2 regions of the Peribacillus sp. NPDC097224 genome follow, and region 1 is predicted to be linked to the other one. Evidence: riboswitches for the same ligand, from Rfam matches in the RefSeq annotation. Region 1 holds a riboswitch; the other holds the start of a gene.

Region 1 (15,201 bases):
GAATGGTTTTATGAGACTGATTAAACAAAAGGAATTTAGTGATATTACCATTGCTGATATTACACAAGAAGCAGAGATTAACCGTTCAACGTTTTACTATCATTTTATGGATAAATACGATTTAATCGATGAGATTCAAAGAGAAGTTCTTACGAAAGAAATTTTTAAAGAAGTAGCATTACAAGAAGTCATCGATGAACAAACGATTATTATGTCGCTACAGGCTATTATGAGTTCTCAAATAGATTTATCCCTACAATGTCAACATGCTCTTGAAGAATTTAAATCGAAAATGGACCATGAAATTAAACAACGATTGACGGAAACTTTACAAGCCTTATTAGATAAAGAGTATGGTGTGAAGGAAGAACATTATTTACTTGCTACATTTTGGAGTTGGGGCATTTATGGTGTTGCAATGGCATGTGTAGAGGGGAAAGAAACTTTGCATACGGCGGTAAACCGTTTGACAACTATGATTTTAGGCTAGTGTGAAGGTCACCCATATAGAACGGGTTAAGAAAAGACAGAGGAAATCAAAAGATTCTTCAAGCCATTATTCACCGGATTTTCTCTTATGATGTTTTCTGATACAAAAAGAACTGTCCATGTCATGATGGGCAGTTCTTTTTGCATCATTCATAATTCCTTTCAATTACGAAATGGGAACGGTCTCCCCTGAAGTAGGTTTTGGAGTATTCGATGACGCTCTGGTCGGCCTCGTACGTATGGGTTTCAAGCGAGAAACAGGGAGATCCATTGGGAATTTCCAGTTTTTCTGCAATGGACTCGTCGGCTAGGGCCAGTTCCAGATGTTCGATGGTCTTCAGGACTTTGAGATTAAACTGGTTTTTAAGCAGTCGGAAAAGGGATGTTTCACAGGCCTTCATATCAAGACCGGGTGTTTTATGCCACGGTAGGTAGGCGACTTCGTATTGAAGGGGGACGGAATCTACATAACGCACCCGAACGAGTTTATTGATGGGATCACCAATATCAAGGTCGAATCGTTTGGCAAGGGATGCGTTTGCTTCAATGACCGTTAAACCCAAGACCTTGGTGGAGGGGTTTTTGCCCTGCATCATCACCTGATCGGAAAAGTTTTCAACCGTGCTGGTAAGTGTTTGGCGTACTTTATTTTCTGAAACGAAGGTTCCCTTACCTTGAATCCGGTACACATACCCTTCCACGGTAAGTTGTTGGAGGGCTGTTCGGACGGTCGTCCTGCTCACTTCGAATGATTTACAGAATTCTGCTTCGGTCGGTAATTTAGTGTTTGGCTGATAATCCCCATTCTTTATCATTTGAACGATGGATTCCTTTACGGCAGAATGAAGGGCTGTCACTTTATTCGTGGTTTTCAACATGCTTCCTCCTAGACATTTTTCGCTACTTCTAGAGTATATCTTGTTACAACAAGAATCAACTATAAAGTTATTTGTAGTAACAAATTTAAAATTTGTATTGAAATTAGATATAAATGACTATACAATGGAATATATAGGTAATGACCAATGTTCCACTCAAAAAGGAGGAGATACATTCGTAAAAGGTGAAATAAGAAAAGGAAGCACCTATTTACATCAAAAATACAGAATATTTAGAAATGAAAAGGGGAGAAATCTATGAATATCTTATTATGTTGTTCTGCGGGAATGTCTACGAGTTTACTAGTGACGAAAATGGAGAAAAGTGCGAAGGAACAAGGCATAGATTGCCACATATGGGCAGTGTCTTCTACTGAGGTGGACAGAGAAATGGATAAGGCAGATGTTGTTTTACTAGGGCCACAGGTTAGGTTCCTGCTTTCTAAGATGAAGCAAGCAGGCACAGCAAAAGGCATTCCAGTCGATACAATCAATCCGATGTTCTATGGTTTGTGCAACGGGGAAGAAGTGCTCAAACAAGCTGTTACTTTGATAAAAGGAGAATAAGGATATGATGACTTTCATTGATAAGTACATTATGCCGGCTGCAGTCAAGTTGGGGAATAACCGACATCTGTTGGCCATTCGTGACACGTTGATTGGAATGATAGCGATTACAATTATCGGATCGTTCGCGGTTTTATTGAATAATCTAGGGCAAATCATCAAGCCATACGGAAGAATGATGGAAGCCATTTTCGGTCCTACCTGGACGACGCTTGGCAATGACATTTCATTCGGTACCTTTGCATTCATGACCATTTTTGCCGTTTTCGGTATATCTTATAAACTTGCTAAATCTTATGGAGACGATGGATTCGAGGCGATGCTCATTTCGGCGGCCTGTTTCTTCTTATTGCTTCCACAGATGGGATTGGTCTCGCTGACGGTTGATAACAAAGTCGTATCAGGCGAGGCAGCTGGCTTCATCAGTACCAATTACTTTAATGCAACCGCTCTCTTTACGGGAATTGCCGTTTCCCTTATTGCGACGGAGATTTTTGTAAGGCTTTCCAAACTCAAATTCTTGGTGATCAACATGCCGGAGGGTGTACCTCCTGCAGTAGGGCGCTCGTTTGCCAAATTGATTCCAGGCATGGCAACCATTTTCATCATCGGGGTGTTCGGATTGCTTTTCCGTATCGCAACGAATGGCCAGATCGTGAATGACTGGTTAAGTAAAGTGATTGTATCTCCGATGCAAGGGGCCGTGGATTCACTTCCATTTGCCATCCTTCTTGTCTTTTTCGTCCATATTTTATGGATGGTGGGATTGCACGGACCGAACATCCTTGGTGGAATCACGACACCGCTTTTTGAAAGTTCAGGCGTAAAGAATATTGATCTGTATGCAAAAGGTATTACAGATATGGACCAATACGGCGTCTTGGCCGGCTCATTTCTTGATGCTTTTGTTTATCTAGGTGGATCAGGCGGAACGATGGGCTTGATCATTGCGATGATCATAGCCGGTAGAAGGCGGTATAAACAGATGATTGGGCTTGGTGGGGCCCCGGGACTTTTCCAAATCAACGAACCGATTCTTTTCGGGCTTCCCATCGTATTGAATCCAATCTGGTTGGTTCCATTCGTTTTAGGACCTATCATTACTACAGTCATTTCGTACTTAGCGGTGAGCAGCGGTCTGGTCTTCCCAATTGTAGCCAAAATTCCATGGGTGACCCCGCCGATTGTCGGAGGATTCCTGGCGACAGGTGGCCATGTTTCGGGGGCTGTCCTGGCAGGAATCAATCTCGTCATTTCAACCGTAATCTACTTGCCATTCGTGTATGCCCAAGTGAAAATCGATTCGAAAAATAAAACGGAGCTTACTAAGGATTCGGAATCAGAATCAGTAAGTCTTTAAGAAAGAAGTGGGGAACATGGAAAAAGAAGAATTATATCAGTTATCCTTCCAACTTGTTTTACACAGTGGAAATGCACGGAGCTTTGCGATGGAAGCCTTGCAAGAAGCCAAGAAAAAAGATTTCGAAGCAGCCAGGCAGAAGATAGCGGAGGCGGAGACGGAATTATTGCAGGCGCATAAATTTCAGACCCAGTTGATTCATGCGGAAGCGGGTGGCGAGAAATTAGACATCCCGATTATCCTGATACACGCACAGGATCATTTGATGACGGCGATGACTTTGAAGGATTTGGCGGTTGAAATGATTGAGATGAGAGAAGAGTTTCTTGGAGCCAACAAGATCAAGGAGGGGACAGCGGAATGAGTAAGGGGTTGAAAATCGTTACGATAGGCGGAGGTTCAAGTTATACGCCGGAACTGATTGAAGGATTCATTAAATATTACAAGGAGCTTCCTGTAAGTGAAATCTGGCTCGTGGATATAGAGGCTGGCAAGGAAAAGCTTGAAATCGTCGGCGGGCTGGCAAGACGGATGGTGGAAAAAGCGGGAGTGCCGATCGATATTCACTTAACGCTTGACCGTAAGAAAGCTCTAGAGGGTGCCGACTATGTCACGACCCAATTACGGGTCGGGCAGCTGGCTGCAAGGGCACTTGATGAGAAAATTCCGCTGAAGCATGGGGTCATCGGTCAGGAAACGAATGGACCAGGCGGGTTGTTCAAAGCATTTCGGACGATTCCTGTCATTCTTGACATCGCCCGGGAGATGGAAGAGATTTGCCCGAATGCCTGGTTGATCAATTTCACGAACCCTGCCGGCATGGTTACGGAAGCGGTTCTGCGTCATAGCAACATCACTAAAATCGTCGGTTTATGCAATGTGCCGATCGGGATGGAACGCGGTGTCGCCGAGTTGATGAAGGTGGAACCGGACCGGGTGCGGATTGATTTCGCCGGATTGAACCATATGGTATACGGATTGGATGTATTCGTGGATGGAAAGAGCGTGAAAGAGGAAATCATCGATATGATTTCAGACCCGGATAAAGCGGTGACGATGAAGAATATCCATGCGATGGGATGGGAGCCGGAATTCCTTCGTGCATTGAACTTATTTCCTTGCCCATATCACAATTATTACTACAAAACGGGAGATATCCTGGCTCAAGAGCTGAAGGATGCAGAAAATGGGGAAACAAGGGCTGAGGTCGTACAAAAGCTGGAAACGGAACTATTTGAACTATATAAAGACGTCGATCTAGACATCAAGCCACCACAGCTTGAAGAACGGGGCGGCGCTTACTACAGTGACGCCGCGGTGCGGTTGATCCATTCCATGTATACGGATAAACGTGATATACAGGCGGTCAATACGATGAATTATGGTGCGATTGAAGGAATCCCGTACGATTCAGCCGTTGAAGTGAGCTGTGTGATTACGAAGGATGGTCCAAAACCGATCACGGTAGGTGAATTACCGGTAGCCGTTCGCGGACTCGTCCAGCAAATTAAGTCCTTTGAAAGGGTGGCTATCGAGGCTGCCGTAACAGGCAACTATGATACGGCCCTGCTTGCGATGACCATCAACCCACTAGTTCCAAGTGACCGGGTGGGGAAATTGATTCTGGATGAAATGCTCTTGGCGCATAAGGAGTTTTTGCCGCAGTTCTTCGAGAATAAGGAATTACAAGGAAGTTTTCATGATTGAAGTGCTGGTCAATGCTGATGATTTCGGGTTTTCGCGGGCTGTGAATTACGGCATATTGAATAGCCACAAAAATGGAATAGTCAATTCGGCGACCATGATGATGAATGCAAAAGCGACCGATCATGCCATCAGAATTGCCAAAGATCATCGCACGCTTAAGGTGGGCATCCATCTTGTCCTGACATGTGGACGGCCGCTGCTACATGATGTGCCTAGCCTTGTAGACAGAGAGGGAAACTTCAAAAAGCAAGATGAGGTATATGGGAACCCGGGTAGTATTTCCTTGGAAGAGTTGGAGAGGGAATGGTCTGCCCAGATTGATAAATTCATCGATTTGGGGATGATGCCGACCCATTTTGACAGTCATCATCATGTCCATGCGATCCCGGCCTTTTGGCCGGTCGTGAAAAAGCTTTCCGCCCATTATGGGCTACCAGTCCGAAAAGCGGGACCCCATTTTCAGGACATTGAAACAGTGACCGATACATTCCTTGACGATTTTTATGGGGAAAAGGCGGCCGTCGATTACTTTCAAACCCTTAACGAGCGGATTAGTGAGGGCAAAAGCGTGGAGGTCATGACCCACCCAGCCTACCTGGATGATGATTTGCTCCAGCATTCCTCCTACAATCAAGAAAGGCTCAAGGAAACGGCCATCTTGATGAAAGCCACATTGCCGGAAGGATTCATTCTCCGGTAATGATCGGTTCAGGAAGGCCCATTAAGACAAAAAAAGCAATCGGATCTCAGTTTTCACTGAGGTCCGATTGCTTTTTTTTATACTTCTTTAACCACTACGGGTTTAACTTCGGCAACTACCAGCTTCTTGAATGCGAGGCTGACAACCATCATCACGATAAAGTTCACAGCCAAGGCGATGATTCCGACATTCAGATCCTTCGCCGCTTGTGGCAAGGATGGGAACAGCGTGCCGATTGTCGATTGGCTGATAGTGATATAGGTGACGATGGCCAATCCACAGATGATACCCGCTATTGCCCCATATTTATTGATAAAGTTCTTCTTTTTCAGGCTGAATAACAGGGACGGGAATAGTTGTGTAATGAAGCTATATCCCATCAAGATCAAAGCAGACATCGTTTCTCCGCCGTTTAAGGTGAAGTAAACGGATATGAGTGCAATCACGGGAACGAGTAACTTGGCCAAACGTACCACATGCCGGTCTGATGCTCCAGGATGGAGTTCCTTATAGACATTTTTCGCAAGGAGCGTAGAGACGCTCATCAACAGCATCGATCCTGGTACTAATGCCGTCAACATGCCAGCTGCACCGATGACTCCTATAAACCATGGATCAAAGGTCTGTATCGCAAGGCGCAATAAGGAAAGGTCCGCATCGGCGCCTTCCAGTCCAGGCACTTTCAAAATAGCGGCAAATCCTACAAAAAAGACAAATAGTAACATGAGCGTATACAGTGGACTGATGATGGCATTTTTACGAAATGTTTTTCCGCTCCGGGCCGTATAGACGGCACTGAATACTTGGGGCCACATGTAAAAACCAAATACGAGCAAGATGACGGTCGAGATGAACCACGAAACGCTAAGACCTTGTTCGGGCAGCGTCAGGAAACCTGGTTTGGCGGCATTTATGGTTTCGAACATCGGTTGAAGACCACCAAAGTAATGAATTGGAAGATAAATGCCCAGGAATGCGATGATGACGATCATCATGATGTCCTTGATGACGGCTGTCCAGGCTGATCCGTGAATGCCTGAAATCATGACATAAATGGTCAGGCTGATAGCTCCAAGCCACACAGCGGTGGACATGGAAATGGCGCCATATGATGCTTCGGAAACAATGATCCCTAAGCCTTTGAGCTGTACGACGACGACCGGAATCATCGATACCACGCCGACAAGGGCAGCAAGAATCCCTAGAGTTGGGCTCTTGTATTTGCTTACGAAGAAATCGGATTGTGACATAAGCCGATTTTCTTTTGCATATTTCCAAATGGCCGGAAGTAGCCAATAGGATAATACATAAGACAAGGTAATATAAATGAGGACGTATAAAGCGGGCGCACCCTTTCCATAAGCCCAGCCGCTTCCTCCAAGGAAGGAGAAGGTTGTGTAAATTTCCCCTGCCATCAATAGAAAGACGAATATGGCACCAAAACCGCGGCCGCCCACCGTCCATTGTTCCAGGTTCATGTCTTTTCCTTTTGTCGAACGGATCCCAAGAAAAATCGATAAAAGTAAAAATGCTAAAATAATGATAAGAGCAATATTCATTCTTCTTCACCTTCCCGGTTCCTAGGATCCAACTTATACATGACGGCTAGAGTGACGGAAGTGAGCACGACCCACATCGCCATCCAAAACATATAAAAAGGCATCCCCAATACATAAGGTTCTACTTTATTAACAAAAGGAAGAAACCCTAATATGCCGATAAAAGGAACGAGTGTAAGAATATATAATACTTTCATGAAGCAACCCCTCCATTCTAAATATGTTTCACAGATTATGATGTTTTTCTAAAAAAATGTTTCCGTAATACCTAGTACCTTACACTAATTCAATAAAAAAATTAATAGTGTGGCAGAAAAAAATATTCGTCACGCTTCATTTTACTCTCTCATTTAATCACAGGAAAATGGGATAGGAAGGTAGACTTCCGTATCCCAAAATTCCTCGTTCATTTTTTTCGATAGTTATATATGACAACTAAAAGAATGAACCAAAGCGGTGTCAGCAATAATGACGGCCTGGTCGCCTCAGCAAACAGCATGACGATCAAGATGAAGACAAACAGCCCTAATATTACATAGTTGATGAAAGGTGTTAAGGGAGCCCTGAAAGTGGACGTAGCCCTTAAGTCCGGACGTTTTTTCGTATACCTGATATGGGAAATCAAGATGATGCTCCAGACCCATAGGAAGCAGATTGCACTAATCGTTGTCACGATGGTGAAAGCTTGCTCCGGTATGATTTTACTTAATAATGCCCCAATGGAGACGACGATGGTGGACGTAACCAATGCATTACTCGGAACAGCACGTTTATTTAATTTCTTAAGTTTAGCAGGTGCTTCGTTATTGTTGCTCAAGGTATAAAGCATGCGGCTTGTTGAAAACAATCCACTATTCCCGGCAGAAGCGGCAGATGTCAACACGACGAAATTGATAATCCCTGCAGCAACCGGAATCCCGATCAAGGCGAAGACCTCCACAAATGGGCTGCTTGCGGCATCGAGCTGTGTCCATGGATTGACGCAAAGGATGACGGTGATGGCACCGATATAGAAAAGCAATATCCGGACAGGGATCTTATTGATCGCTGACGGGATGTTTTTTTTCGGATTGGCGGTTTCGGCCGCTGTTACCCCAATGATTTCGACACCAACAAAGGAGAAGACGACTAGCTGTAGGGAAAGCAAAAAGCCGGATGCGCCGTTCGGGAACATGCCCCCATGACTCCAAAGGTTGTTGAGGGAAACGGTTCCTGTATCGGTTTGGAAACCAATGATGAGTAAGACAATTCCCACAACGATCAAGGCGACGATCGTGATGACTTTAATGAGGGAGAACCAGAACTCCAATTCTCCAAATAGCTTCACGGTCAACAAATTCAATCCTAGTAGAATCACCAAGCAGGCAAGTGCAGGGATCCATTGCGGAATGTCGAACCAATATTGCATATAGACCCCGACAGCGATAATATCGGCCATGGCCGTCATGATCCAACAGAACCAATAGGTCCAGCCAGTCACGAACCCAGCCCACGGTCCGATGTATTCCGTGGCGAATTCGGTGAATGAGGAATATCCCGCGTTGGACAACAGCAATTCCCCTAAAGCCCTCATGACGAAAAACAAGGCAATCCCGATAATCAGATACGAAAAGATAATGGAGGGTCCCGCCAACTGTATGGCTTTTCCGGATCCCAAAAATAACCCGGTCCCGATGGTTCCTCCTATGGCGATGAGTTGTACATGTCGATTTTTCAAATCCCTTTTCAATTCTTGTTTAGCCAATTTGTGCGCCCCCGTTGTTATAATTCTTGAATGTGAAGTACATGGTCCGTTGATTCCAATCGATCACCAGGGCAATGAATCTGTCCAGTTTAGTAGCGATTTCACTTCGTTTTTTTAGTGATGATTGAAAAAAGACAATAAAAAAAGAGATTGGAAGCTACCAATCTCGAAAGGTTAAAGAATAACAAATATTCGTTACTCTTCTGTCCTTTTGCCTGAGATTGTGAATCCTTCGGCGCTGCACGTGTGTACAGTCTCTCCAGAAGCTGCTCCTGCTATAGTGTGATCCATAGCATTCATCGCTTGCTTAGTATGTGGTTGTCAATAAATGGCCACTGTTAAAGATAAAATTCTTTTTAGCAACTCATTTACTCTTTTAAAATAATAATGGAATTCTATCACTATTTTGATTTTGGGTCAAAGGGATATATTGTAAATGTGGTGGGGGTGAATCTATATGCTAACTTTGATGCCAAGAAACGATGCGAACCCCGAATCAGTTTGATAAGGACATTTTTTCATAGTCCCTTTTAAGAATGGCCATGATGATTTCGTCCGAATATTTTCCGTTGAAGTATAAAGACTCTCGTAAAATCCCCTCTTTGATAAAGCCAACTTTTTCATAGGCTCTTATTCCACGTGAATTATGGCTGAATACTTCCAGTTGCAGACGATTTAAAGATAATTCTTCAAAAACAAATGCTAAAACAAGTCGGATAGCTTCTGTACCATACCCTTTGCCCGTTAATTCAATGGCATTCATCGAAATTCTAAATCCTGCCTTTTTGTCCTCTTCGTCCATATCAGAGATGGATAATTCCCCGATCATCCGATCGCTTTCGTTTAAGCAAATGGCTAGATCATGGCGTGATGGATCTTCACGTACATTCTTTATATGACATTGAAGCTGCTCTAAAGTGAATATAGATCTTGTTCCTGTCATATACCGTATCTCTTCATCCTTTGTATTTTCTAAAAGGATAGGTGCATCCGATTCTTTTAAATAGCGGAGATAGATTCTTTCTCCTATTAATTTCATTGTCTTTTCACCTCCGTCGATACTTACTATCAATAGTACATAGGATTTCTTCACCCGTATAGGGAAAGAACCATTACCAATCATGTCCTCCTATCCATTACTTCTAGACGGCCAAAAGTGTTTTTCCTAAAAGTACATTTGTATTTCTACGGAATATTTATTATTATAAGATAAGGAAATGCTTTTGTGGGTAGAGTACTTTAGGAAGCATTGTAAATCTATTAAATTACTTATCTTAAATAAGGATTAGAGAATCGTCATTTTATGCTTGTACATCTGGGGGAGTTATCATGTCAAATAAAGAATTAACTAGAGGGCTGGAGGCACGTCATATTCAGATGATTGCCTTGGGCGGTACGATCGGTGTTGGATTATTTATGGGATCTGCCAGCACAATTAAGTGGACCGGCCCCTCTGTTATGCTGGCGTATGCCATCGCGGGACTTTTTATCTTTTTTATCATGCGTTCGATGGGGGAAATGCTGTACCTGGAGCCTACTACGGGCTCATTCGCAACGTTTGCGAGTGATTATATCCATCCGTTGGCAGGATTTGTAACTGCTTGGAGCAACTGGTTCCTATGGGTGTTGGTCGGCATGTCTGAAATCATTGCCGTAGGATTATATATGAACTTTTGGTTCCCTGAACTGCCGGCTTGGATTCCTGGAGTGGTGGCCATGGTCATCCTTGGCGCCGCTAACCTCATTTCCGTCAAATCCTTCGGTGAATTCGAATTCTGGTTTGCACTGATCAAGATCGTTACCATCATCTTGATGATCATTGCCGGTCTAGGTCTTATCTTTTTCGGGATAGGGAATGGTGGAGAGGCAATTGGACTTTCCAACCTATGGGATAATGGCGGTTTCTTTACGGGGGGATGGAAAGGTTTCTTCTTTGCCCTTTCCCTTGTTGTGGCATCTTATCAAGGCGTTGAACTTATCGGGATCACTGCAGGTGAAGCAAAGGATCCGAAGAGGACCATTACAAAAGCGATTCAAACGATCATATGGCGCATATTAATCTTCTATATCGGCGCGATTTTTGTCATCGTCACGGTATTTCCTTGGAATCAACTTGATGAACTTGGAAGCCCGTTTGTATCGACCTTTGCCAAAATAGGCATTACCGCAGCCGCGGGCATCATCAACTTTGTCGTGATCACGGCGGCAATGTCAGGATGCAACAGTGGGATTTTCAGTGCAGGGCGCATGCTTTATACCCTTGCGTTGAACGGACAAGCCCCAAAAATCTTTGCAAAAGTATCGAAAAGCGGAGTGCCGGCCTATTGTACAATCGCTGTCATGCTGGGCTTGGCCATTGGCGTTGTCCTGAACTACCTGGCTCCACCGGAAATATTTCTGTATGTGTACAGTGCCAGTGTACTGCCAGGGATGATTCCATGGTTCGTGATTCTTATTAGTGAGCTTAGGTTCAGGAAGGTACGAGCTGAGGAAATGAAAAACCATCCATTCAAAATGCCTTTTGCTCCGTATACCAACTACGCAACGATTGCATTCTTACTATTGGTATTGGTCGGCATGTGGTTTAACCCGAGTACGCGACTTTCCTTGATTGTGGGCATCGTTTTCCTAGCAATCGTTGTAGCTTGTTACTATCTACTGAAAATGGATAAGCGGGTACCCTTAGACGTGAAGGCGAAAGAGGATGTATCTGCGTAATATAGAGTGTCGGAAAAAGTTATGCTTCGTGCATAGCTTTTTTTGTTTGACCGATATAGTGAGGGAATTGACCGATAAAAGTGGCCATTTGACCGATAAACCTCTTAAATGGACTGATAAAAATAGAATCAATCCAAAATTTATAAGTCGATATACCTGGAAATCTGATATAGTAAATATGGACTACTAAAATACTACAAAAAGGAAAGAAGGGGAAAAAATGAAAAGATTTATACTGTTTGTTATTAGTGTAATTATTGTTATTTCTTTTGTTACACCTACAGCTACAATAGCAGCGTCGAAGTCTACGTACTATACCGTAAGTGGAACGAATAACGTTTCACCTGGTGTTTATCAAGGAGTTCCAAATGGCAAAAGCAAAATTGTTTTAAAGGAAAAAATGTATACACTTAAAGAAACAGCTAAACCTCCAATGAAGATAGAGGATATGAATGTATTTTATGTAAAAGGCCGTTTAGCAAAAAAGAATGATGATCCTTGGGGTTTAAATACATTACCCATTCAAGAAGTAGAAAGTGTTGGTAATGACTTGTATATAGCAAAATTCTTATTCTCTGCTGCATACTATGGTAGTTGTGGCGGCGGTGGCGCTGATATTTTAGAAATTTATAAACGAAACAGTAAAGGGAAGCAAAGTAAAATTACAAACGATAAGGTGAGTAGTAATACCACTGATACATTTTCCATCAATGGTAAACACATTTACTATGCAAAAGTAGTAAATGAGGCATTGAGTAATTATACAATCGTTAAAGCAACGCTGGAAGGAAAGAAAAAACAGACACTAAAGAAAGGCGTCGATGATTTCTGGGTAAATGGAAAATCTATTTATTATATTGATAATAATGCTCTATATAAAATGGACCTTAATGGAAAGAACAATAAGAAACTATCTAAACTAAAAGCAAAGTTGTATGGCAATAGTGGTTGTGATGGCGGGAATTATTCTATTTCTAATAATGGATTATCTGTATCAGACTACTCAAGTGAGGCCCAATATTTTATAGATTATTCGACGGGTAATGTACAAAAATTAAAAGTGAATGTTGATATTCAAGATGTGGATGTAAAGAAAAAAAGGTTGGTTGCCACTACTTGGAATGGAGAAAATTATACGTATAATTTATATGATGTAAAAGGGAAGAAATTAAAAAAGATAAAGACAATGGATGACAGCATTAATTATCAATCAATCAAAATTGATGCAAAAAAAGGTGAATTTTATTATGTAAAAGGTACGAAACTTTATTTGATAAAGTACTAGTCTTTCTTAAAATGGTAGGATGATATTTTCAATTACTGCACTATTTTTATATACCTTGGAGGTTATTATGAAGAAAGTATTATCAACTGCTCTAGCTGTCAGCATCGCTTTAACTGCTACATTATCCACAAGTTCTGTTTCAGCAATGAACCCAACAATAGAACCTAAAATGATTAATCAATCACTCCCACAACAAGACGGATATAAAACACAAGCAAAACAGAAAACGTATTCGAATGCACTTTATAAAGATGCGAGAAAAGCAGAAGCGTACATAAATGACATAAGAAAGAAAACGGGATTACACCCAATGAAACTAAATCTTAAGGCAAGTAAAGCATCTCAGAATCATGCTAATTATTTAGCTTACAACGGGTATGAACTTGGTCATTACGAAACAAAGAAAGGCAAATACGCTACGGGAATGACGCCTGATGATAGAATAGAAAAAGTCGGTATACCCATGAATGAATCATTTACATCTGAAGTTATCGCGTATATGGGTGATGATTATAAAGAGAATATCAATGCGCTTTTGGACACCGCCTATCATAGGGGCGTTATATTAAGCCCACTGTTTCCTGAAATGGGGATTGGACAAAAGGACCTGGCATTCGTCATAAATCCAACATTAGGTGCATACACGGAGGATAAAGCAGAACTGGCTAAAGACTTTGTCTACCCATATAATGGTATGAAAAATGTACCTATAGGTTTTTATGGATTCGAAAACCCAAACCCTTTGGAACAATTCAAGGTCGATAAATCAGGTTACATCATCTCTTTCAATGGGAATACAACAGATGACGACGTGGTATTTGAAATGAAAGATAGTAAAGGAAATGTTCTCCCTTACTTCTATGACGTGGATGGAGGCACCATGTATTTCTACCCTAAAATAGAGTTGGCACACAATGAGAAATATACGTCAACCATGAAATATAAAAACGAAGCAACAGGGAAAGAGAAAACAAGAACATGGTCATTCACTACGAGAAAGGAAGTATTGGATTATGAGATGGAGGATAATGAAGCAAACCTTGTTATCAATGGGAAAGTTGTTCCTACAGCTGTTGAAGATTATTACACTAGACACACTGACTACAGTAAGCCTATTATAAAAAACGGTATTGCTTATATCAAGTCCGGATATATCTTTCCTCGACTGAACGGAACAGCGAGTTATAGTTCAAAAACAGGTAAGACAACAGTCAAGACGAAGTCTAAAACCATTATCTTTAAAACAGATTCCAAGAAGGCAACCGTTAACGGAAAGAATAAAACACTTAGTCAAGCACCAATTAAGGTTGGCGGAAAAGTATATGTGCCGATTAGTCTATTGAAAACAACCATGGGGATAAACGGAACGTATACTAAGAAGAAGAGAACAGTCTCTTTAACTGGGAAACTTGATACACCTTATAAGTACAGTAGTAAAATAAAGGTAGGGCAAGACTGAAATAATCATCAATCACCTTCATTTGATGTCTATACTTTTCTCACCTTTTATCCGTATATAGTTATAACCGGAGAAGTTACCGAACCCATGGTAACTTCTCTTTTTGCATTTACTGATAAACGATTAATCTATTTAAATATTGAAATAAAAGGAGATTATAAAAATGGTTTTAGATTTTGTAGCTGTAGATATAGAGACAACAGAATTTTCAAGACAATACGATAGTATTATATCAATTGGTGCTGTACATATTTATGATGGGAAGGTGGCTAATGAATTCTATGAACTCATCCATACTTCAAAAGCCATCACAAGTCAGATAAGACATATAACGGGTATTTCAAATCGTGACCTGATTGGAGCAAGAAACGCGGCAGAAGTATTAACTGACTTCATGGATTTCTTAGGCGAGCGAGCTTTTGTTGCCCATAATGCACAGTTTGACCAAGCTTCATAAAAGAGAAAGTCATGCATAAGGTGAATCGAGTCATGTTGAACCCTGTGGTATGTACTGTCAAAGAATCAAAAAAGGTATATAAAGACCTAGTCAATTATAAATTAAACACAGTAGCTACACACTTAGGCATACCAAATTTAAGGCACCATAATGCTCTAAATGATGCTAGGGTTTCAGCTGATATCTTGCTATGCATACTTGGCAGGGAACCTGTAGCCACACGAATAGACACTCCCATGGTGGACTTGTACCAGCGTATAACGAAACCATTTTCCAAC
Region 2 (15,201 bases), on a different contig from region 1:
AGCGCCTGGGGTCATCATAAATACGCTCCAGTAGGAAAATCCTGCAAAGAAAACGGTAAGATAGGCACCGAAAACGTAAATATACATGCGTTCAGACAACTTCAGGTAACTCAATAGTACAAAAAATCCGGTTTGTGCGAAGAAAAGTAAAGATGTTTGGTACATATCGCCAAGATAAAAGAAAATTGCCATAACCCCTGTCCAAAATCCACAAACTCTAAACATGCGTTCCATCTGAATACCTCCCTGTGTCTAGTCGTGTTCATACTAAATAATTATAAATGAAATTGTAAGGTAATGTAAAGGATGCCTTTTGTTTCTAGGCGAGGATGGATGCCTTATAAGAACATGTTACGCAATTTTCCATCATATTATCCAATTCCACGATGTGGACATTGGTAAACAACGACTCAAACATTCCTTTTAAGAAGGAGTTGTGCATGGTGCAGATAGTGCTAGGGTCAATTTTGGCAACTTCTTTAAAGGGACAGTTATAAATTCTGAAGTGAATTTTATTTTCCGCCTCATCTGCCTGTATTTCAGGAGAGAACCCTGCAATTGATGCTGCATTTTTAAGCATGTTGACTTTTTCATCAAAGGTCAAGTCATCGATGGAGGTTGATTTAAGTTTGATTTGTTGGTGGATCAACTCTTCTCCAAATGTTTTTCCAGTTTCATAGAGCGCCTGTATGCCTGCTTCGCCGAGTGTCATCATAGTCTGGATGGCAATTTTTGAAAGTAACTGATAATCCCTGAAAGGAAAATGAAGTTGAATGACTTTATCCGATAAGTGGTAAATCCTGCTCGGACGGCCACCTTTTCCAGTTTTCCGTGCCTCTGATGTAAGCATATCAACATCTTCAAGTTTTGATAAATGAAGACGGGCAACATTTGGATGGATTTCAAAGGAGTCTGCAATTTGCTGGACGGAGACTCCTTGATGATTATTCACGATATATTGATAGATATAATATCGGGTTGGATCGGCTAATACGTTGGTAATTCTTAACGTTTGTTCCATTGTGCCCTCCTAAAATTCCAAGTTTAACTAATTATATTATAATACAGGCAAAAAAAATTGGAATGAAAGAAAGAACAAATTTCCCTTATTTAAGAAAAAGTTCACATTTCAATTGGATTTATAGTGCAAATATATATACAAACATTATACAAATATTGTACAATTCCATTATGGAAATCAAAAACAATAATTTGTGAACGGAGAGTGATGAAGGATGAATCGATTAACTTTCTATTCTTATCCAAGTTGTACTTCTTGCCGTAAAACAAAGAAGTGGTTGAAAGCCAACCATGTTAGCTTTGATGAGCGTCATTTATTCAAAGATACACCGAATGAAGAAGAATTGAAGAGAATCCTTGAATTAACAACCGAAGGAATGGATGAGGTATTGGCAACAAGAAGCGAAGCGTACAAAAAATTAAACGTGAACATTGATGAGATGATGCTTTCCGATGTACTCCATCTATTGACGAATGAGCCTAAATTATTGAGACGTCCGATTCTCATAGACGGTGAAAAGTTAGTGATTGGTCATAATGAAGATGCTTTACGAAATTTGGTTTCCCATAACTCAGAATTGAAAATGAGCATATAAGTCTATTCTCGAATTTTTTTTCGAGAATTTTTTTTATTTAGAAGGAATTTGTCTTATAACGTCGAAATTCTACTACAAGAAAATCTGGAGGTGATGAATGATTGATATCAACTGAAAAAACAGCAGAAAAAATCCTTACCAGTGCCATTAGGCTCTCGGCATCGGACATCCACGTTTTACCACGCAAGGAAGGCCCACTTATTCAATTTAGAATCGACAACAAGCTCGTACCACAAGAAACCCTATCCTTTTTTGAAACCGAGAGGCTTATTTCCCATCTTAAATTTCTTGCCGCAATGGATATTGGCGAGAAAAGAAGGCCCCAAAGCGGAGCCATTACCGTCAATCTCGCCAATAAAGTGGTTGGACTTCGCCTTTCCACCCTACCCACAGCTCACTCCGAGAGTTTGGTTATCCGTTTAATTCCTCAACAGAATATCCTACCTCTAGAACAGTTATCCTTATTTCCCAATACCGCTCAAAAACTGATAGCGCTTTTGAAACATTCCCATGGGATGATCATTTTCACGGGTCCTACTGGAAGTGGGAAAACGACAACATTATACTCCTTGCTTCATCATGCACAAGAAATGATCAACCGAAATGTCATCACGCTTGAGGATCCTATAGAAAATGAATCTGATAAAGTGTTACAGGTCCAAATTAATGAAAAGGCCGGCATTACGTATTCAGTCGGTTTAAAAGCGGTACTTAGACATGATCCCGATATTATCATGGTCGGGGAAATTAGGGATTCCGAAACGGCAAAGATTGCAGTACGGGCCGCATTGACCGGGCATCTAATCCTTACTACTATGCATACAAGGGATGCTCAAGGAGCCATTTCTAGGCTTCTAGAGTTCGGTGTAAGCTGGCTGGAGATTGAACAGAGTTTGATTGGTGTGACGGCGCAAAGACTGGTGGAATTGAAATGCCCGCATTGTGAGGGCGAGTGTGCACCCGATTGTTCCATGACCTACCGAAATAAAAGGGCCAGCGTATATGAGTTGCTGACTGGAAAAAGTCTAGCGGAAGTCTTGAAGGTGACGAAAGAGGAAAAAGGAAAGGGGAAAGCCACCTATCGTCAGCTGAAAGACGAAATTGGGAAAGCGGTAGCGATGGGCTATGTGAATCTCGATGAATTTGAACGGTTGGTTTACGAAGAAACCAAAAAGTAAATGGACGTTGAAAGAACAAGCTGTCTTTATAACGAAGCTGGGCGAATTATTAGCTCATGGTTATCCTTTAGCCGAGGCGATCCACTTCCTGGAATTTCAGGAATCCAGGAAAAAGGCCGGGGATTTCAATCAGGCCATTCAGGATTTAAGGAGTGGGCACCCTTTGCATCAAGTGTTGACGAATCTTACGTTTCATCCAGAGCTTGTAAGTTTTATATTTTATGGCGAACAATATGGCGACCTTGATCGAGCATTGAAGGAAGGTGGGGACTACTGGAAGAAACGGACGGAAGATACAGAAAAAGTGAAAAAACTCATGATCTATCCGATTTTCCTGTTCTTTTTTGTGAGCATTGTATTTTATGTACTGCAAAGTGTCCTTCTCCCCAAGTTTCAGACGATTTTTCAGACGATGAATGTTAAACAGAATATGATCCTGAATGTGTTGGCTGCATCCTCAGTCATCCTCCCGCTGATCCCCTTCATCCTACTTGGAATGCTCCTTATCTTCTATTTATTCAAACAATTCTGGTTCGACAAACTATGTCCATTAAGACAACGGCGATTATTGATGAAGATTCCGTTGGCAGGACCCTTCATCAAGTTGTATGAAACGTATTTTTTTGCAAGTCAGTTCAGCGGTCTCCTCGCTGGTGGACTTTCTATTAATGAGAGCATTAAATTATTCTCCGTAAACCAGCAGCAACCATTTTATCAAAAGCTTTGCTCCATCATTAAAGATGATTTAATGGAGGGCAGGTCGCTAGAAACCATCTTTCAAGAGCAACCCTACTTTGATAAGAACTTGTCGATTATCGCAGCGAATGGACAAAAGTATGGCAGGCTTGATTCTGAGTTACTCCATTACAGCCGTTTTTTATTGGAAAAGATTGAAGAGAGGATGAACACCATCATGAAAGTCATACAACCTCTTCTTTTTTCTATAATCGGGCTAGTGATTATTTCTATTTATATGGCTGTCTTATTGCCGATGTTTTCTCTACTAGATGGAATATAAGGTACAAGAAAAAATGGGAGGTGAATCTGCTCAGAAAATATTGAGTGCATTCTTGTTATTTTCGTAATTAGCAGATTAATATGAAGAAATATTTAAACGAAAAAGGCTTTACGTTAATTGAAATGCTTATTGTATTGCTCGTCATCTCGATTCTGCTGATTATCACCATACCGAACATCACGAAGCATCAATCGACCATCCATTCTAAGGGGTGTGAGGCTTTTGTGAAAATGGTTCAGGCCCAAGTCCAAGCTTATGAGATAGACAATTCCAAGTTGCCTTCCGGTATTAATGATTTGGAAACTCAAGGATACCTTAAACAGAAATCCTGTCCGAATGGGGACAGCATCAGCATTGACAATAAAGGAAAGGTTACAGTCGTTGAGTAGAAAATTCGGGGAGGATAGCCCTTCCTCCGGAGGATTCACCATGTCCGAGACCCTGATTGTCCTTGTGGTATTTATTCTATTAAGCACTCTAGGCCTTAACCTATATCCAAGTTTTTCAAAGGGAATGCAAAATAAGATGTTCCTTAATCAATTGAATGAAGATATTTTTTATGCACAACAGTATGCAATAAGTCACGAAAGCTTGATTTATTTCTATGTGGATAACGATATTTACACGATTTACTCTTATAAGGAAGAAGTGATACTAGAGAGAAAGATACCGCCGGACGTACAGTTCATGAATGGGACATTAGGGGCTTCTTTTTATTTCAATCAATATGGAAATGCTTCAAAAGCCGGTACGATGACCATTGATACTTCAAAGGGGAAATACAAGCTGGTGGTCAATATCGGTAAAGGGAGGTTCAGGATTGAGAAACAGTAAAGGATACGTCTACTTAGAAATGATAGCCTCTTTTTCCATTTGTGTATTCCTAGTGATTTCCATGCTTCCTATTCTTGAAGATTCGATGTCCAATCGTAAGAACGTAGTTTTAAGGGCGGATGCCCATCATTTGCTGTATGAAAGATTGTTGGCATATATGGATGGGGAAATACAGGCTATCCACGAAGAAATTACGTACCAGGAAAAATCGTATGAATTGACCTGGAATGTCCAAAAGGAGTTTCCGGATATGGTTGAAGGATGTGTCCGATATGAAAATGCAAAGGGGAAGTATGAATCGATTTGTGATGTTGCGAAAAAGTGAAGGGTTTACCATGATTGAAATGCTCTTTTCCTTAATGATCCTGCTGACCCTTTCCCTTTTTATCCTCCAGTTTTTCTCAATCATTCAATCCCAGATAGGAACAAAAAATAGAATACATCCTAAAGAGTGGGAGCTCTTTACGTTGCAAATGCAACAGGAAGTCAGAAGCTCCAAAAGCCAGGATGTTGTGGGGAATAAATTATATTTACTTTCAGGAGAGGATTTGTCTTTAATCGAGCAATATAATGACAAGCTTAGAAGACGGGTTAACGGGGAGGGCCATGAGGTCATACTCCAGAACATTTCGAATGTGAAGGTTGAAAAGGATGGCAACGTCATCGTACTTAATATAACGGATAAAGCAGGTCAGACCTTTATACGAAGGTTCCATCCCTTCATTAAAAGTGAGTTGGTGGCTGATGAATAATCAAAAAGGAGTCATATTCCCAATGGTTATGATTATAGCTAGTGTTTTTATCATGTTCACGATACTGATGATTGATCAATTCGTTATTGATAAAAAATTTTATAAAGAAGTAGAAGAGACCTTACTTTCCGATCACTTAGTGCATCTGGCCGTTAATGAAGTGACAGCCGAATGGGAGGATGAGGTACCCAAAAGCATTCAGGGGGAAATCGCCTATCCTAATGGTGATGTTCACTATAAGGTAACGAAGCAGGATGTGCGATATGCCTATATCGAATTTTCTTCTATCACCAAAAATAAGCGAACAGGCCGAATCATCATTCTATATGATAAAAAACTAGGTAGAGTGATAGAATGGATAGAAAAACTGAAGGACTAACATGTCGATTTATGGTGAACGAATATGGAATACGAATATGGGGCATACTTGGTCATGGGTGATAATGTATGTCTACGAACGCTTATATCAAATATATTACACAGCAAATCGTACAGTATTTCAATTTAACCAAGAGAGAAAGAAAAGAAAAGCGCCGTCATCGGAAAGAGGATAAGGAGCCTAGAGTTTCTCACTGGTTTGGGATTGTCCCTTTCGCCGTGTCCATGTTCATTAAAAAAGTCAAAAAAAGAAAGCAGATGTCTTGAATTCATAGACATCTGCTTTTCTTAATGATTGGCTAAAGAGACCATTATGCTAATGATTGGTCGGATAAATAGAATAGCCCGCCATTGATGATGGTAATTTGGATATTTGGCTCATATTGGGCTTGCAATGCCTGTTTCTCAGTAAAATAGCTTTCGCTTTTATCTTCCATATCCTTATAAAAATGTTCCAATAGATTCAAGTCTGTCTGCCACCGTTCCATCGCTTCTTCCGCCCAGGTATGATCATCATTCTCGAAGCTTTTACGAATATATGTATCCAGTCTGGATAGCCCGCTTTTAGGCATGATCAAGGGGGAAAGTGTAAAAGAATAATCCGGTATTTTGGGAGTGACCTTGACCGACAGGAGACGCTCATGAAATCCTTCTATGAATTCACCGGAAATTAAATTAAGTCCTATGGACATGAAGATATCTTTTTTTCTGTCACACTGATAAGAGATTTTTACATTTTGGGTGAGCCAAGGAAAAAGTGGACTTTGGCCCGTCTTTAAGGGAGGCCTATCCTCAAAAAGCCTGATGAAACCTGCCAGCCTCTTGGTCGACTGGATAATTTGGTGGAGCCGTGGCGAACCAAAATGAATGATTTCCCCTTTCAAGTCAGGCGGTGCCAGTTCGGGTTGGGTGATGAACGTAAGCATGCCAGGACTCGGTATCCCACCGGTTTTTTCGAGATAGTGCCAATAAAAAGGTCTGTTCATAAGTTCCTTATCCATTTCGATCGTTAACTGAACAGTGAGATATGAAGAGGTATTTTCCAACACCTCACATGCGTTGGATTGAAAGTAGGTTATTAAAAAATCATGAATTTCCTGTTGCTGCATGGATTTCACCATCCTTCATAGCTTGTGCGAACTGAATCATGGATGACAAATTATCCATTTTAATTTTCATTTCTCCTTCTGATTTGGACTCTCCGACAACATCAATTAAATATTCCTCGATATTGTTAATATCCAACTTCGTTAAAATATCATCCAGTTCTCCAATTACCTTTTCAAATAAGTGGATTTTTTCATATAACAATTTCAAAATATGTTCTTCGACTGTATTTTTAGTGGCAAAGTTATAAATCATGACGTCTTCTTCTTGACCAAGTCGATGAATCCGTCCAATCCTTTGTTCCAACCTCATTGGATTCCAAGGCAAATCAAAATTGATCAAGTGATGGCAAAACTGTAGGTTGATTCCTTCTCCTCCGGCTTCGGTGGCAATCAATACCTGGATTTTCTTCTGGAATAGTTCCTTCATCCAATCTTTTTTACCACGCTTAAACCCTCCGCGGAATGGAACGGATGAAATGCCATGCTGTTGCAGGTACCATTGTAGATAAAGCTGTGTAGCGCGATATTCGGTGAAAATAATGACCTTGTCATCAATTTTCTTAATAAGTTCCAAAGCCTTCTCTGCCTTTGAATTTTGTTCGGTGAGGTTTACTTTCTCAAACAGATCATCTAATCTTGCTTCAAAGTCAGCCGATGGTTCTTTGTATTTTTCCTTCATATTCTTCAATGTATAGTAGACTGCTTCTCGGCTGCTGCATGCTTCCCTTTGAAGGGTGAGTGAAGAAAAAGCACTTCCTTTTGTTCCGTCTGATATTGGTTTAAACTTCGTTACGGCATCATACAAGGCTTGTTCAGTTGGTGAAAATTCAATGATGATTGTCTCTACACGCCGTTTCGTCCATTCAATTCCAGTATCGGCACGTCGGTTTCTTATCATGACCGTATTGACAAGCTCCTTTAAGTGCTCATCTTCTAGAATGTTCCGGCCTTTCCCTTTGTATTTTTCGGAAAAGAGTGCGGCATTTCCTAGGTGTCCAGGCTTTAATAATGAAACGAGATTAAAGATTTCCTCGATTTTATTCTGAATGGGTGTAGCAGTCAGCAATAAACAGAATTTCTTTTTAAGATTTTGGACAAATTCATAATTTTTCGTTTTATTATTTTTAAGTTTATGAGCTTCATCAATAATGATAAAGTCATATTCTTGATTGAAAATGATATCCCGATGGGGGGCTCGCTTAGCCGTATCGATGGAGGATATGACGATATCGCATGATTCCCATACATAACTCTTCCTTTGAACGACTGCAGGAATATGAAACTTCGTATTCAGTTCGAAAGCCCATTGGGTGACAAGTGATGCGGGTACAAGGATCAAAACCTTTTTAACCAGTCCCCGAATCATATATTCTTTTAAAATCAATCCTGCTTCGATAGTCTTACCAAGACCGACCTCATCAGCCAATATGGCTTTGCCATTCATCTGTTCAACCACCTGACGTGCTGCCTCTAATTGATGGGGAAGGGGAGTCAGTTGTTGAAGGTGCTTTGGCGCTTGTAAGCCTTCAAAATCAGGAATAATTAGGTTCTCTTCCATTTGGATGGCCAGTTTATAAAGATCCCAATTTCCCCATGGACCGTCGTTTTCCATCTTTTGCAGAAATTCATCATTCCATTCAGAACTGAAGGATATATTGATTTTCATTGATTCTTGCTCCTTCTTAAAACATAATTTTCTTAGTTTCTTTAAACCATGAACCTTTTTATAGGGTAATAAAATCTTTCTCCACAAAAGTTATTGCAGAGTAAAGTATCTTAGGGTAGGATGTAAATATATTTAGAAAATTGCAATAGTACTGAAGTTAGAAGGAAAATATTCTTCTTGGATAATAATTTTAGTTATTATAGTATTAGCATTTGGATAGTGCTTTATCCAAAGATCAACAATGAGCAGATTGGTACCCATTTCACGCAAATGGATGACCATCAGGTGGAGAATTTTCAGTCTTTTCCATCAATATGCGGGTGAGGATAAGGGGAGAGACTACCATCTACATATGTAGCGCCGAAGGAGCAAACTTAGCAGTGAATCTCTCAGGCAAATGAACTCTTATCGGACGCGACTCTGGAGAGCGCCAATTATTTAATGACGGCCACCAAAGGGGAAAACCTATAATAATAGGTAAACTTTCAGGTTTCAGGACAGAGAAAAAGCCATTTTGGCTTTCTCTGTCCTTTTTTGTGTCTTTTTTTAAGGAATATCAGCTGAAAGAGAACAAGCAAAAAAATTGAAGGAGGTCATTTTTTGAGCAATTTAAAAAGAACGCCATTATTCGAGGTTTACAGTGAGCACGGTGGAAAAACGATCGATTTTGGTGGGTGGGAACTGCCTGTGCAGTTTACCGGCATAAAAGATGAACACGAAGCTGTGCGTACAAGAGGTGGCTTATTTGATGTGTCGCATATGGGAGAGATTGAGGTAAAAGGTTTCGGGAGCCTTTCTTTTTTACAAAAGATGCTGACGAATGACGTAGCCAAGCTGAAACAGGGCGGAGCGCTATACACAGCCATGTGTTATGAAAATGGGGGGACCGTGGACGATCTTATCGTTTACCAAAAAGCGGAAGAGGATTATCTGCTTGTGGTCAATGCAGCCAACATCGAGAAAGACTTCAATTGGCTTCAGGTGAATGGTATGGAAGGTGTCAGCATCAATAATGTTTCAAACGATTATGCGCAACTTGCTCTGCAGGGTCCTCGAGCGGAGAAAGTATTGCAGAAGATTACCGACCAAACTGATTTAAGCACAATTGGCTTTTTTAAATTTAAAGAAGACGTCCACATTCATAATATATCCACGATGGTTTCACGTACAGGGTATACGGGGGAAGATGGTTTCGAGATATATTGCCGAAGTGAGGATGGTCCAGCCCTTTGGAGAGAAATTTTGGAAGCTGGTAAAGATGATGGGATACAACCGATTGGACTGGGGGCCCGTGATACCCTTCGGTTCGAAGCAAAACTACCGCTTTATGGTCAAGAGCTTTCGCCGGATATCACCCCAATCGAAGCGGGGATTGGTTTTGCGGTTAAACCGGATAAGGCGTCAGACTTTTTTGGGAAAGCCGTGCTTGCCGAACAAAAGGAAAAAGGGGCACCACGTAAGCTTGTTGGCATCGAAATGATTGACAGAGGCATACCTCGGCATGGCTATAAAGTATATAACGGGGAGAAACTCATTGGCGAAGTGACGACAGGGACTCAGTCACCAACATTGAATAAAAATGTAGGATTGGTCCTTATCGATAAAAATCACTCAAGTCTATCCACGGAAGTAGAAGTGGAAATCCGTTCTAAGAGACTGAAAGCCATTGTTATCCAAACACCTTTTTATAAAAATACACGAAAATAGAAGGGAATGGTCCATAAGATGAAACATCGTTACTTACCGATGACAGAGCAGGATAAAAAAGAAATGTTGGAAGTTATAGGGGTCACAACCGTCGATGATCTCTTCAGCGATATACCAGAAAATGTCCGATTTCAAGGTGAATATGACATAAAACCAGCAAAATCAGAGCCAGCTTTAATGAAGGAACTATCGAAACTGGCTTCCAAAAATGCGGATTTGAAAAACTATGCATCTTTCCTTGGGGCTGGCGTGTATGATCATTATTCGCCTGTCATCGTCGATCACGTCCTATCCCGTTCGGAGTTTTATACAGCCTACACTCCCTATCAACCGGAAATTTCTCAAGGAGAGCTTCAGGCCATCTTTGAATATCAAACGATGATATGTGAATTGACGGGTATGGAGGTGGCGAATTCCTCGATGTATGACGGTGGAACAGCCTTAGCCGAAGCGGCCATGCTTGCCGCCGGACAAACGCGCCGGAAAAAGATTCTATTATCATCTACTGTCCATCCTGAATCAAGGGAAGTGGTGAAAACCTACGCAAAGGGTCAACGGGTGGAGGTCATCGAGATTCCTCATAAAGACGGAGTCACAGATATTGCTGCTTTAAAAGACCTGGCTTCAGATGATATTGCAGGTGTCATCGTACAGTACCCCAACTTCTTTGGACGCATCGAACCGTTGAAGGAAATGGAAGCAATCATACATAACGAGAAATCGATGTTTATCGTATCGAGTAATCCGCTTGCACTTGGTGCATTGACTCCGCCGGGAAAACTCGGTGCCGATATCGTGACAGGTGATGCTCAGCCATTCGGCATTCCTGCCGCATTCGGCGGACCTCATTGCGGATATTTCGCGGTCACGAAAAAACTGCTACGGAAAGTCCCGGGCCGTTTAGTCGGTCAGACAGTGGATGAGGATGGAAAACGGGGCTTCGTATTGACGCTCCAAGCACGTGAGCAACATATACGCCGTGACAAAGCTACATCCAATATTTGTTCCAATCAGGCATTGAACGCATTGGCAGCCTCTGTAGCCATGACTGCTCTAGGGAAAAAAGGCGTCAGAGAAATGGCCGTCCAGAATATTCAAAAAGCCCATTACGCAAAAAAGACGCTCCAAGCACAAGGAATTGAAGTGGTCTTTGAAGGACCTTCGTTTAATGAATTTGTCATTAAGTTGCCTCTTCCCTACAAAGATATCAATAAGAGGCTCTTTGAAAAAGAAATGATTGGTGGTTTTGACCTGGGCTCCGTTTATCCCGAGTTGAAAAATCATATGCTAGTGGCTGTAACGGAATTAAGAACAAAAGAAGAAATCGATGCATTTGCGCAGGAACTGGGGGATCAACTATGAATAATCAAGATCAATCACTCATTTTTGAAATCAGTACAGCCGGTCGAATCGGGTATAGCCTTCCTGAAATGGATGTAGCGGATACTCCACTAGAAGAAATCCTGCCTGTGGAATATATACGTACGGTGGAAGCCGAGCTTCCGGAAGTTTCCGAGCTTGATATCATGCGTCATTATACGGCTTTATCCAAACGGAACCATGGAGTGGACTCTGGGTTTTATCCACTCGGCTCCTGTACGATGAAATATAATCCGAAAATTAATGAAAATGTCGCCAGGTACAATGGTTTTACCCATATTCATCCATACCAGGACCCAGAAACCGTCCAAGGTGCCCTAGAGTTGTTATTTGACCTTCAGGAACATTTGACGGAAATTACAGGAATGGATCAAGTGACCTTGCAGCCTGCTGCCGGGGCGCATGGTGAATGGACTGGGCTCATGATGATCAGGGCTTTCCATGAAGCGAATGGAGATGTAAACCGTACGAAAGTCATCGTCCCCGATTCGGCCCATGGAACGAACCCGGCTTCGGCAACAGTTGCCGGACTAGAGACGATTACGGTAAAATCCAATGAATTCGGGCTCGTGGACCTTGAAGACTTGAAGCGAGTGGTAGGACCAGATACAGCAGCATTAATGCTTACGAATCCAAATACATTAGGCTTATTCGAAGAGGACATCCTGGAGATGGCACAGCTTGTCCATGACGCCGGTGGAAAGCTTTATTATGACGGGGCTAACCTGAATGCTGTTCTTTCCAAAGTGCGTCCAGGAGATATGGGTTTTGACGTTGTTCATTTAAATCTCCATAAAACATTCACTGGACCCCATGGCGGAGGAGGACCTGGTTCAGGTCCGGTTGGGGTGAAGTCGGATTTAATTCCCTATTTGCCTAAACCGATCGTGACAAAAGAGGGCGATCAGTTTGTCCTTGATTATGACCGTCCACAATCCATTGGAAGGGTCAAACCCTATTATGGGAACTTCGGCATCAATGTAAGGGCTTATACGTACATAAGGTCAATGGGACCGGATGGACTTAAGGCCGTTACGGAGAATGCCGTCATCAATGCAAATTATATGATGCGACGTTTGGAACCATTTTTCGATTTGCCATATAATCGCCATTGTAAGCATGAATTTGTATTGAGTGGTCGGAGGCAAAAGCAGTTGGGAGTCCGTACATTAGATATTGCGAAAAGACTACTTGATTTTGGGTATCATCCACCTACCATATATTTTCCGTTAAATGTAGAAGAAGGAATGATGATCGAACCGACGGAAACGGAGTCAAAAGAAACACTGGACGCTTTCATAGATGCAATGATACAAATAGCCAAGGAAGCCGAAGAAACCCCTGAAATCGTTCAGGAGGCACCCCATACCACGGTTATTAAACGCCTGGATGAAACATTGGCCGCTAGAAAACCAATTCTTCGTTATCAAGCATGATGCTGAAAAAACCCCTGCCAGATGGCGGGGGTTTTTTAGTTGGTGAAATTCATATGTATCTCGGGAAATAACATGCTTGGCCTGTTAAGCATGAGTTCCCTATTGAACAGTATGATATGTTTCAAAAACGGATAAGATGTAAGGTTTGGGCAATTGGCCTTATTTCTTCGCCTTGATCTTCCCTGTCCACATTTTGAAACCGCCTTTTAAGTGAAAAAGTTCCCTGTAGCCTTTTTTATATAGCATGGCTGCCGCTCTTCCGCTAATGATTTCACTTTGAGCATACAAGTATACAGGCTTGTCCTGCCTAATCTCCACTAAGCGGGTCTTCATTTGTGTCATAGGGATATTTCTTGCCCCTAAGATATGTCCATTATCAAAATCATTAGGTTCCCGTACGTCAATTAATTGAACTTTTCTGTAATTAGCGATAAATTCTTCCTGTGTTAAGGTTTTAACGATTTTACGTTGACGGAACCAATTAAATAGTGAATATGCAACGATGGCTACTATGATGATAATCAGTGTATATAAGATATCCAACCATAAAAACTCCCTTCTACCTAAACGAATACAGACAATGTCTATTATATAATTGGTTTCTCCAATAATCAAAAAAATTTTATAAATATTTGGTGGAATAGCTTACTTTCTTTTTTACGTTGCTAAACTCTGGTAAACTACTACTTGTGAGTTTTTTTAGAGGGTTTAATAAGCCTACGTGAAAAGAGGGGTAATCGTGACGAAAGAAAAATGGGGATTCATTGATTCAGGCAATTGTTCACCTGCTTATAATATGGCAATGGACGAAGCACTTTTGAATTGGCAGAGTAATGGGGAAATCCCTCCCATGATCCGGTTTTACGGGTGGAACCCGGCTACATTATCCATCGGGTATTTTCAAAGGGCTGAGACCGAAATCGATTTGGCGGAAGTTGAAAGGCAAGGCTTAGGTTTTGTCCGTAGGCCTACAGGCGGTCGGGCTGTTTTGCATGAACATGAACTCACCTATAGCGTCATTGTCCCAGAGTCTTATCCGGGAATGCCGAATACAGTGACCGAAGCATATCGGGTGATTTCTGAAGGAATATTGAAGGGGTTCAGAAACCTCGGACTGGATGCCTATTTCTCTGTGCCTGAAACTGAACAGGATAAAGAGATGCTGAAATCTCCAAAGTCCTCAGTTTGCTTTGATGCGCCAAGCTGGTATGAACTGGTGGTTGAGGGAAGGAAAGTTGCGGGCAGCGCACAAACGAGACAAAAAGGTGTTATCCTTCAGCATGGAGCCATCCTGCTTGAACTTGATGAGGAGAAGCTATTTAGTGTATTCAAGTTCTCCGATGATAAAGTAAAAGAGAAGATAAAAAACAATCTGAGAAACAAAGCAGTGGCCATCAATGACATTGCTGGTAGAAAAATAACTATTTCCGAGGCGAAGGTAGCCTTTGAAAACGGTTTTTCTGAGGGTCTGTCGATTGATTTGAAACCATATGTGCTGAGTGAAAAGCAATTACAGGAAGTGAAGGACATCGCCAAAAATAAATATGAAAGTGATGACTGGAATTTTTTGAGGTAGAAAAAGAGGGGAAGCGAGAGTCGGGAATAAATAAGTTTTTTCAGATTTGTGTGAACAAGCATGTATTCCTTGTAACGTCAGTGCTTTGAAAGAGGCGGGCAAAATGCAATGTTCAAATTCATTGAAATCTGTCTAATTTTTATTATAAATCGACATTTTCCTCCCTTTTACTAACTCAATTAATTGATTCACCGTTTGACAAAATTAAAAGACAATCAACCACAACACAATATATAGTGGTTAAAATAAATACTTAAACACTACATGTTGAATTTTGTGTTTCGCTATGATAAATTTAGTGTAACTTGTTAAGCGAAACGGACATGTAGGTTACATATTGATTTTTGCAACAAGAACGGATCTGAAACATGTAAAGGAGAGGGAATTATGTCGGTTGTAATTAAAGAAGCTTTAAAGGTTGATCTAGAAAGGTTGAATAAAGATATATCTTTATTTCCCCAAGTTCATCCTGTAACGGCTGATATGAAAATGATGCATAAGGGCGTGTCCCGTCTAGTTATGCTTGACCGTTATTCTTTTAAGGATACTGA

Evidence for each region. Region 1 has a riboswitch for glycine ahead of ACIQXR_RS09910 (amino acid permease). Riboswitches for the same ligand answer to the same signal wherever they lie in the genome.
Region 2: linked by a shared signal. The riboswitch ahead of gcvT (glycine cleavage system aminomethyltransferase GcvT) and the one ahead of ACIQXR_RS09910 (amino acid permease) in region 1 are both predicted to bind glycine.

What each region holds. Positions count from the first base shown of each region.
Region 1 is NZ_JBIWDK010000004.1:86,946-102,146, reverse strand. It holds gene ACIQXR_RS09955 (TetR/AcrR family transcriptional regulator) at 1-490, shown strand, start outside; gene ACIQXR_RS09950 (GntR family transcriptional regulator) at 636-1,364, opposite strand; gene ACIQXR_RS09945 (PTS sugar transporter subunit IIB) at 1,626-1,934, shown strand; gene ACIQXR_RS09940 (PTS sugar transporter subunit IIC) at 1,939-3,294, shown strand; gene ACIQXR_RS09935 (PTS sugar transporter subunit IIA) at 3,311-3,658, shown strand; gene ACIQXR_RS09930 (6-phospho-beta-glucosidase) at 3,655-5,001, shown strand; gene chbG (chitin disaccharide deacetylase) at 4,994-5,701, shown strand; gene ACIQXR_RS09920 (sodium:solute symporter family protein) at 5,779-7,260, opposite strand; gene ACIQXR_RS09915 (DUF3311 domain-containing protein) at 7,257-7,457, opposite strand; gene ACIQXR_RS09910 (amino acid permease) at 7,667-9,004, opposite strand; glycine riboswitch at 9,198-9,277, opposite strand; gene ACIQXR_RS09905 (GNAT family N-acetyltransferase) at 9,501-10,043, opposite strand; gene ACIQXR_RS09900 (amino acid permease) at 10,334-11,722, shown strand; gene ACIQXR_RS09895 (TolB-like translocation protein) at 11,943-13,007, shown strand; gene ACIQXR_RS09890 (stalk domain-containing protein) at 13,075-14,466, shown strand; gene ACIQXR_RS09885 (3'-5' exonuclease) at 14,630-14,923, shown strand; gene ACIQXR_RS09880 (exonuclease domain-containing protein) at 14,935-15,201, shown strand, end outside.
Region 2 is NZ_JBIWDK010000001.1:191,520-206,720, forward strand. It holds gene ACIQXR_RS00985 (DUF2626 domain-containing protein) at 1-234, opposite strand, end outside; gene ACIQXR_RS00990 (helix-turn-helix transcriptional regulator) at 320-1,021, opposite strand; gene ACIQXR_RS00995 (Spx/MgsR family RNA polymerase-binding regulatory protein) at 1,236-1,616, shown strand; gene comGA (competence type IV pilus ATPase ComGA) at 1,718-2,794, shown strand; gene comGB (competence type IV pilus assembly protein ComGB) at 2,754-3,812, shown strand; gene comGC (competence type IV pilus major pilin ComGC) at 3,893-4,201, shown strand; gene comGD (competence type IV pilus minor pilin ComGD) at 4,242-4,646, shown strand; gene ACIQXR_RS01020 (hypothetical protein) at 4,633-4,971, shown strand; gene comGF (competence type IV pilus minor pilin ComGF) at 4,919-5,398, shown strand; gene comGG (competence type IV pilus minor pilin ComGG) at 5,421-5,777, shown strand; gene ACIQXR_RS01035 (YqzE family protein) at 5,846-6,043, shown strand; gene ACIQXR_RS01040 (YqhG family protein) at 6,088-6,885, opposite strand; gene ACIQXR_RS01045 (DEAD/DEAH box helicase) at 6,863-8,551, opposite strand; glycine riboswitch at 8,872-8,966, shown strand; glycine riboswitch at 8,970-9,054, shown strand; gene gcvT (glycine cleavage system aminomethyltransferase GcvT) at 9,152-10,258, shown strand; gene gcvPA (aminomethyl-transferring glycine dehydrogenase subunit GcvPA) at 10,277-11,620, shown strand; gene gcvPB (aminomethyl-transferring glycine dehydrogenase subunit GcvPB) at 11,617-13,074, shown strand; gene ACIQXR_RS01065 (rhodanese-like domain-containing protein) at 13,234-13,617, opposite strand; gene ACIQXR_RS01070 (lipoate--protein ligase family protein) at 13,814-14,650, shown strand; gene ACIQXR_RS01075 (vitamin B12-dependent ribonucleotide reductase) at 15,038-15,201, shown strand, end outside.